One region of the Paenibacillus sp. GL_099_B genome, then DNA from elsewhere that is predicted to be linked to it. Evidence: riboswitches for the same ligand, from Rfam matches in the RefSeq annotation. Region 1 holds a riboswitch; each other region holds the start of a gene.
What was found. A riboswitch is a leader RNA that binds a small molecule or an ion and turns the genes downstream of it on or off. The one in region 1 is predicted to bind thiamine pyrophosphate.

Region 1 (3,152 bases):
TTATCCCGGATTGATTGAAGAACTCAAGAGCGAAGGGGAAACAGAGACAGGTTACGCTCAAGTGGGTGCTCTTAGTATTCATACGGATGTGGAGAAAATCAACAAGATGCAGGAGCGGGCACACCTTCGTAAAGAAGATGCACCGGAGATTGCTGATATTACTCGTCTGGATGCAAAAGAAACCCATGAGCGTTTTCCTCTTCTGGAGGAAAATGTTCAGTCAGTCTACATCAGTGGTGCTGCGCGTATCGATGGACGTGCACTGCGTGATGCCTTAATCCGATCCGCACAACGAAATGGAGCGGTCCTGATGGATGGGGAAGCGACACTTCAATATGAATCGGACCGAGTAACTGGAGTGGTTGTTGACGGTAAAGTCATATCGGCTGACGAGGTTATTGTGTGTGCCGGCGCTTGGGCTAATGAACTGTTGAAGCCCTTGGGCATTGATTTTAAGGTTCACTATCAGAAGGCGCAAATTATGCATTTGCAGGTTCATGATCGAGAAGACACTGGTAACTGGCCTGTGGTCATACCTCCTTCGGATCAATATCTGTTAGCCTTTGATCAACAGAAGATTGTGATCGGGGCGACTCACGAAAATGATATTGAAGGATATGATACAAGAGTAACCGCAGGCGGAATGCAGGAAATTTTGAATAAAGGATTGGAACTAGCTCCCGGTTTAGCTGATAGCACGTTTCTGGAAGTAAGAGTAGGCTTCCGTCCTTTTACACCGGGTTTTCTTCCGGTTATGGGTGCTGTTCCTGGTTGGAATGGCTTGATCACAGCCAACGGGCTTGGAGCGTCCGGTCTAACGATGGGGCCTTTTATTGGAAGTCAACTGGCCAAGTTGGCTCTTGGTATAGATTTGGATATCGATATTCAGCCATATGATCTTGGAAAAGCAATGGATGATCAGAAATGAGGTGAACCATGACGTATTCACAGCGCTTAACTCACGGCAACTCATCAGACATTATTTATCTGGAGCACCAAATTGGCATCGCCGAGGAGGAATTGGCAAAAGCCGAGGAAGAGCGGCGGACATACGAATCGGATTTAGATCAGTTAAGGACATCTCCAGCGTATCGTTCAACTTCTGCAACGAACATCTCGAATGAGCATAAATTGGTGGATGAGTTAAACAAGGTGCAAAGTATGATTAAGACCATCCGCACCCGACTTAAGAACTTGCAAGAAGATTTAGGGGAACTTGAAGATTAATAGGAATGGTTTGACATTTGGAAAAACACATGTTGTAATAAGCCTGAGCTATTTGCAGGGGGACTGTTCGCAGTTGAGAAGGTTAAAACCTGACCCTTTGAACCTGTTAGTTAATACTGACGTAGGGAGCAAATGACATGTACTCATGTTATTTTGCCCTTGCCGAAAATAGGACAAGGGCTTTTTGGTTTGCTTTTGGACAGGACGCGATAGCTTGATTTGAAGCTGGGACATTATGATTTTAATAAAAGGAGAAATGATCATGTCATTTTCAAGAACGTTAAAAGATAAGTCCATAACCGTATGGGAAGATGGATACAACCATCCCTTTTTACACGAAATGGGGAAAGGCACACTGGATCAGGAAGCGTTTAAGTTTTATCTTCTTCAGGACTATACATATCTGATTGAATATGCGAAGATTTTTGCCATGGGTGCGGTGAAGGCGACAGATGAAAAACTGATGACGAACTTTACGGTGATTCAACACGCTATTCTATACGAAGAAATGGATTTGCATCGAAATTACATGAATGAATTTGGGATTACGCTGGATGAAAATCATGCTGTCAAACCATCTCTTTACAACAAGGCCTATACGTCGAATATGATGAGTGTTGCACAAACAGGTGGGGTTGCCGAAATCATCGCCGTCATTTTCCCTTGTGCGTGGACGTATTACGACTATGCCACAAGATTAAAAGAACAATATCGAGATTCATTAGAGGGCAATTTCTATCAGACTTGGATCGAAAATTATGCAAGTGATGAATTCCGCGACTCATTCGAATGGTTCTATGATACACTGGATGCATTATGTGAACATAAAACAGAGCAGGAACTAGAGGCCATTGAAGACATATTCAGAAGAAGTGTTGAATTTGAATATCTGTTCTGGGATATGGCTTATAAAAGGCAACTCTCGTATTTCTGATGAATGAAATCTACTACAACCAGAGACAAGGATGAACATACAGATGGGCAATCATGGGGAACGCATCTATTTACGATTTTTGAACGTGGAGGACGCGGCATCACTGCTGGATTTGCAGTTCCGTAACCGGGCTGTTTTCGAAGAAATATCGGCAAGTGAACGATTGGAGACATTCTATACATTGGAGGGTCAGGTCGCTCTTCTTGAAGGTTGGAACAAGGCCAGGGAAGAAGAGAAACGTTACTCTTTCGGGATCTTCATGAACAATACGCATCAGCTCATTGGGGAGATTTCTCTGTTCGAACTTGAACTGGATTCCACAGCCAAATGGATTGTTGGTTATGTGCTTGATCAAGTGCAGAATGGCAAGGGATACATGAGTGAAGCCCTTCGGCTAGCACTGGATTTTGCCATGAATGAAGCGGGAATAAAACGAGTGGAGGCAGGCGCACTGCCCGACAATGCCGGATCGATTCGAGTGTTACGTAAAGCTGGCTTCCAGGAGACGGGCCACCAAAATATTAAAATCAGGGGAATAGGGAAGGAACATGTGATGTTTGCAGTGGATTTGCAGTAGATTATTAGATAGCGTAACGTGAACCACCTAAATCATCCAGGGGGAACTTATGAATAAACGGAAACAAATGTTATTGGACTCAGCGCTTGTGCTCTTTGAGAAACATGGAGTAACGAACACCTCCATACAAATGATCTTAGACAAGTCAGGTGTGTCCAAAGGAACATTTTATAAATTCTTTGGTTCCAAGGATGATTGTATTCTTGCTATTCTGGAGCAACGTGTACAGGAAGATATGATGATTCGCAAAGATTTGGAGAGCCAAAGCTATGCTTCCGATTTTGATTTACTGGTGGATCAGATTATGGTGCCGATGATTTTGCCAGAAAAAAAGCTTGTTGTGGAGCTATTCTGGACAGGCTTCTACTCTGGAGAATGCGATCTGAAAAATTTGACTCGCATGCAGTTAAATTG
Region 2 (3,152 bases), 1.2 Mb from region 1:
TACACCGTTTTGTCAGGTCTATAACCGGCATGGTGGGGTGAGAACTGCACCGCTACAATCTCCCCCTTCACAGGCAAAACAGGCGATTTCAGACCCACATGCCTCATCAATTCTTCACCATGTAACCCTGTAGCAATAATGACATTTCTCGATGTCATCGTTCCTATTGAAGTCTCGATCCCTTGCACTCCATTCACATCCGTATGCAAACGGACATCCTGTACGCCTTCCATCACCCTCGCACCCATGGCTTGAGCCGATCTGACATAAGCCTGCGTTAGATTGACAGGAAGAACCTCGCTCTCGGAAGGTCTGTAATATGCTCCATACGTATCCCTGTTTAACCATGATGCTTCCTGCTGGACAGCGACACGATCCCACCAAATATGGTCTGTAGATAAGGTAGACGATCGATTATTCTTGTAACTGCTGACCTCACTATATGAACGAAAAGGAGTAATAAAGCCATGCTGTTGCAGCCCCATTTCCACTCCGCTAAGCGAACTGATTCGTTCCTTCTGCTCATGAAGTAAAGCTCTGCTCTGCCGTGCAAGTTTCGCCATCACAGCATGAGTGAATTCTTCACTGTCAGCAGCAAGCATCCCGGCTGCTGCACAGGAAGTTCCCCCAGCGATCCGCGCACGCTCAACCAGAAGAACGTCATGGCCTCGGGTAGCGAGTTCACATGCGATGGCACAACCGATAACTCCTCCGCCTACAATAATGGTTTCTGCATGAAGCTTGCCTCGAATTTCCGCTCCAACTTTACTTCCCGAAACTATTCCTGGATGATAACCTGAACGATTCCTGCTTCGACTTCTTGCTTCCTCTCTCATGATCTCATCTCCTTGGTTCGGCGTACTTCTCTGAATCCGTGAGCGCCTGTCGCAATGAAGCTGCAGCCAGTTCCGGCTTATCGTTCGTCCAAATCGTTGAAATCACAGCGGCTCCTCTGGCACCAGCAGTTCGAATGGTAGCAATATTCTCAGGTCTAATCCCGCCAATCGCGATCACCGGAATTGAAACATTGGAGCATACCTCGGCCAATGCACTTAGCCCTCTCGGTTCGCTATTCGGTTTACTATTTGAAGCATAGACATGCCCATAAAAGAGATAATCCGCTCCACGTTCTTCTGCAATTTTTGCTTCTTCCAGAGAATGAACCGATATGCCTACGCGCAGCCGATCGACTCTCTTCAATTCATCCTTATCGTAGCTGCGAATAACTGCTTGACCCCAATGCACACCACCAAGCGACGCATGTTGATCCAGCTGATCTGAGCCATTCATAATGATTCGGTTAGATGGAACACCTTGTGTTTTCAGACTTTGCGCCCAATACATCTGTTGCTCAAGGGTCAGCTTTTTTTCCCGAATGTGGATATAATCGACCCACCGCCATATATCCTTAGCAATATTCAGAAAAGAGTCCAAGTCTCCTGTACCTGGTGAAATCACATGCAGTTCGAATGATCGTGTTGTTGTTACATGTTCGTGGAAGTTTGCCGTCCTTTTCACCCTCCTCTTGCATGATTTAAGCTGATATAAACAACAAAAAAAGCCACTCCCGTAGGGGAGTGGCCACGAATTTAAAATTCATGGATCAACTGAATGACTGTCGCATGCAATTACTCTATACATAACGCATAACAACTATTAGAATCCATCCATAGTCGCAACGCTGTATACACAGAAACCGCATGATTCATCTTGCAGGCAATATCGCAAAGTCAACGATAACGCTCTTTGTCATTAGCTGAAACGCGCCACTTCCCTACGCTGGTATGATCCAGATCAGGTACAAAGGGTCCGGAATCGCATTCTTCCATCTCAGCCGCCTCGTGCGGCCCCCCTAGTGTTCATATGAAGCTGTAGCCTATGTTACCATAGACACCTTTTTTTGTCACCGTACATTTCCATGAATTACGTTGTTCATCCATTGCTGAAGTCATGTAGTTATCGAGGTTGCTGTTCTGGTGCAAAGAATGGTTCGAAGAAACTATTGTTTATCGGACCAAGCTTCAACATCCCACGTTTTGGTAACCCAACCTTCATAAAATTCAGGTTCATGGGATACGAGCAGCACGGTACCCTTGAATTCTTGCAAGGCACGTTTTAGCTCTGCTTTGGCCGTCACATCCAAATGGTTTGTAGGCTCATCGAACAAAATCCAGTTACTTTCACGCATCAGAAGCTTACATAAACGAACCTTGGCTTGTTCACCACCACTAAGCGCGTTAAGCGGACGGGTGATATGCTCATTTTTCAATCCACAACGTGCGAGATGCCCCCGGACTTCATTCTGTGTCAGATGAGAAAATTCGTTCCACACATCTTCGATCGGGGTAATATTACCTGCACGTACTTCCTGTTCGAAATAAGCTGTTTCCAGATAATCACCCAAGAAAGTCTTACCGCTGATTGGTGGAATTTTCCCCAAGATAGTCTTGAGCAGTGTGGATTTACCTACACCGTTACAGCCAACAATGGCAATTTTCTCGCCACGCTCAATCGTCATCGTCATTTTGGGCAATAATGCATATGAATATCCAATTTCAAAATCAATACCCTCAAAGACGGTTTTACTACTCGCCCGGGCATCCTTGAATTTGAATGTGGGTTTGGCCGCTTCGTCTGGACGATCAATCCGTTCAATCTTGCCGAGCTGCTTCTCACGGCTCTTGGCACGACCTGAAGTAGAAGCGCGGGCTTTGTTCCGCTGAATGAAATCTTCCTGCTTCTTGATAAACTCCTGCTGTTTCTCATAAGCATCAATATGTTGCGCCTTATTCATGTCGGCCATTTCAAGGAATTTGTTATAGTTCGCTGCATAACGCGTCAACTTGGCAAATTCCAGATGATAAATAACGTTTACGACCTCATTCATAAACTCTGTATCATGCGAAATCAGAATAAACGCATACGGGTAATCCTTCAGGTAACGGGTCAGCCATTCAATGTGTTCCACATCGAGATAGTTCGTCGGCTCATCCAGCAGAAGTGCTGTGGGTTTCTCCAGTAAAAGCTTCGCAAGCAATACCTTCGTACGCTGACCACCACTAAGCGCGGCCACATCACGATCTAGACCGATGGCGGACAAGCCAAGTCCATTCGCCATCTCTTCCACTTTCACATCGATCAGATAAAAATCA
Region 3 (3,152 bases), 2.2 Mb from region 1:
TCGTAGGTGCTCACCACAATTGGGAAAAATGCGATCAAGAATACCACCGCGACTTTACTCCACAAGGTGTAGCCAAACCAAAGGATGAAGACGGGGGACAGGGCAATCAGTGGGATCGTCTGACTGATCACGATGAAGGGATATAACGCTTTTTCAATCGACCGATTCATATGCATACCAGTTGCAAATACAATTCCGGCACCAATGGACAAGCCAAAACCAACGATAACCTCCATCAAGGTAGCGGGCAGATGTGTAGCCAACAGGAGGCGGCGATATTCATACAGCGAACTGGCAATCGCCGTCGGGGCTGGAATGATGAAGGAAGGCACCCATCCCATACGCACAATCCACTCCCAGATGACAAGCAGCAAGATCATGAGCAAAAGAAACAGACCATAACGGGCAAGCCAACCTCTTACGCTATCCTTCATGCTGTCTCTCAAGTTACCGTCTCGCATGCAATTGTTCCTCCAGTAGTCGTCTCATCTGGACGAGAGCCGGTTCGTAGATCATGTCCGAATGTCTTGGACGTGGCAAAGGTACCGTCAGATCCTGCAGCTGTTGACCTTGGCCCCCCGGAGTTAACAGGATAATCCGATCACTGAGCAGCAGGGCTTCTTCAATGTCATGTGTGATGAACAACACGGTTTTGCCAAGGCCTTCCCATAGCTCCAGCAGCCAGCGATGCATCTCCCGTTTGGTCAGGGCATCGAGTGCGCCGAATGGTTCATCCAGCAGCATGAGTTGGCCACCTGTCAGCAAAGTACGAAGCAGCGCGACACGCTGGCGCATGCCACCTGACAGCTCGTCCGGGTAAGCATGCGCGTGGCCGGATAAGCCAAATCTGTCGAGGCCAGCCAGGATATCTGCTCGAATCCTTACCTTATCCTGCCGACCTGCAGCAAGTTCAGAGGGGAGCATGCAATTTTCCATGACGGTTCTCCAGGGTAACAGGAGGTCCTTTTGTGGCATGTAGGCCACCTGCCCCAGTCGCTTTCCTTCTTGAACCCAAGGAATTTCAATGGTTCCGTGTGTTGGCTCAAGCAAGCCTGCCAGCAGCTTGAAAAGGGTACTTTTACCGGAGCCGCTGGAACCGATGAGCGAGACAAATTCGCCTTTGGCTACACGCATCGACACATTGGAGAGCACGGGGGAATCCCTTTTTCCCGGGAAAGCGTAGCTCATGTTGTGAATGGTTATATCGTTATCCATCTCGTTCCGTCCCCCCTTGTTATTCATAATTCAACTTCAAACCGCGGGATCTTTAATTACACCTTCTGATCTGCTCGCAGAACGCGAAAAAGACCCACCCATTTCCGGAGAAATGAGTGGGTCTGTAAGTTCAATTCACATTAAATTTCATCATCAACATGAAAAAATCCGCTTACTGAGAGGCCGCTCCACTTCCCTCCGCTGGTATGATCCAGATCAGGTTCAAAGGGTCCGAATCGTTCGATTCGTCTCAGCCGCAAGGCTCCCCTAGTGCAATGTTTAAGATATGCAGTTGTGTGTTCAGCATATATCACATGCAAGTGGAATGTAAAGAGGGCGGCTTAAAAGAAGTGTGCGTAATGTGACTTGAGAAAGTAACCTATTCTAATCGTTTGAATGTAACAGTGAATCAAGCTCACCGATCAGACGGACAATCTGCGCAGGTGTACCAATCGTAATCCGAAGCCAGGTAGGCATACCGAATTCGGCACCGCCGCGGACAGAGATGCCTCTGTTCAACAATTCTTTGGTAATCGGGCCACTATCCTGTAACAGATCAACCATGATGAAATTCGTTTCGGAAGGGATGTAGGGTAATTTCCACTGATCAAAGGACTGAATTAAAGTTTCCCGTCCCTGACGATTGTAGTGCAGGCAATGAGAGACAAATTCATGATCATCCAGGCTGGCCGAAGCAGCGGTTTGGGAAGTGGCTGTCAGACTGATGGGCAGCTTGACCCGGTTAATGCCTTCAATGATGCTTTCATTCCCGATGCCATATCCAATTCGCAGGCCGGCAAGTCCATATATTTTGGAGAAGGTCCGCAAAATAATCAGATTATTGTACTGCTCCAGCAGCTTAACCGTATCAGGGTAATCTTCACTTTCCGCAAATTCATAATACGCTTCGTCCAGGACAACCACAACATGGGAGGGAACATGTTCGAGTAAACCAAGTAAGGCATCTGCCGTGAAAATGGTTCCGGTCGGATTATTCGGATTGCACAGCCAGATGATTCGGGTAGAAGCATTGATCCGTTGCCGGAATTGCTCCAGGTCCAGTGAATGGTTGACCAAAGGCACTTCATGAATGACCCCGCCTGCCAGCAGCGTAGCGCCCTTATACCAGTTAAAGGAGGGCACCGGAATGAGTGATTCCTCGCCGGGATTAAGATAGGCTTGGGCGGTAAGGGTTAGGAGTTCGAATGATCCACTGCCAAATACCAGTTGGGAGGTACGCACACCCAGTCGCTCCGCAAGTTTGTCACGCAGCAATTGGCTGGAGCCGTCGGGGTATTGAGCCAAAAGATCGGAACCCAGCGATCTGACTGCATCCGCAGCCAGGGGAGAAGAACCAAACGGATTCTCGTTCGCTGCAAGTCGATCCACACTTTCCAGTCCCAGCTCCCGCCGGATTTGTTCCATGGATTTGGCAGGCGTATAAGCCGGAATTTGATTTAACAGGTCTTTAACAGGAGGAGAGGGTACGGGTGAAAGGGATTGCATAATCATGCCTTCTTTCCAGTGGAATTAGATCGAGAATGATATCTGTTTCTGGGCAATCTGCTGTGCTGTCTCTTGTTGAGGAGTCAGCAACCGATTCAGAATCAGGTTTTCAAAATGAGCAAACCCGCTATCCCGAACGCGTGGCCGCTCCAGCGTAATTCGGGTATCCATCGTTATATGACCATCTTCGATTAACAGCACCCTGTCTGCCAGCGCAACCGCCTCACTGACATCATGAGTGACCAGAATGACGGTCAGGCCTTCTTCTACCCACAAGCGTTCGATTAATTGCTGCATCTCAATTTGGGTTAATGCATCCAGTGCACCCAGCGGTTCATCCAGCAGCAGTAAGCGTGGATGACTTGCGAGTGCCCGTGCCAAGGCGACACGTTGTTTTTGTCCGCCAGATAATACCCCCGGCCAGTCACCTT

Region 2: another riboswitch for thiamine pyrophosphate. It lies ahead of AC3ITG_RS19480 (thiamine phosphate synthase); the one in region 1 lies ahead of tenA (thiaminase II).
Region 3: another riboswitch for thiamine pyrophosphate. It lies ahead of AC3ITG_RS04525 (ABC transporter ATP-binding protein); the one in region 1 lies ahead of tenA (thiaminase II).

The regions. Positions count from the first base shown of each region.
Region 1 is NZ_CM174430.1:3,148,318-3,151,469, forward strand. It holds gene AC3ITG_RS14520 (NAD(P)/FAD-dependent oxidoreductase) at 1-928, shown strand, start outside; gene AC3ITG_RS14525 (hypothetical protein) at 937-1,227, shown strand; TPP riboswitch at 1,274-1,372, shown strand; gene tenA (thiaminase II) at 1,490-2,161, shown strand; gene AC3ITG_RS14535 (GNAT family N-acetyltransferase) at 2,205-2,738, shown strand; gene AC3ITG_RS14540 (TetR/AcrR family transcriptional regulator) at 2,788-3,152, shown strand, end outside.
Region 2 is NZ_CM174430.1:4,311,017-4,314,168, forward strand. It holds gene thiO (glycine oxidase ThiO) at 1-836, opposite strand, end outside; gene AC3ITG_RS19480 (thiamine phosphate synthase) at 841-1,518, opposite strand; TPP riboswitch at 1,755-1,864, opposite strand; gene AC3ITG_RS19485 (ABC-F family ATP-binding cassette domain-containing protein) at 2,000-3,152, opposite strand, start outside.
Region 3 is NZ_CM174430.1:967,557-970,708, forward strand. It holds gene AC3ITG_RS04520 (ABC transporter permease) at 1-461, opposite strand, end outside; gene AC3ITG_RS04525 (ABC transporter ATP-binding protein) at 448-1,215, opposite strand; TPP riboswitch at 1,392-1,494, opposite strand; gene hisC (histidinol-phosphate transaminase) at 1,600-2,721, opposite strand; gene AC3ITG_RS04535 (ATP-binding cassette domain-containing protein) at 2,746-3,152, opposite strand, start outside.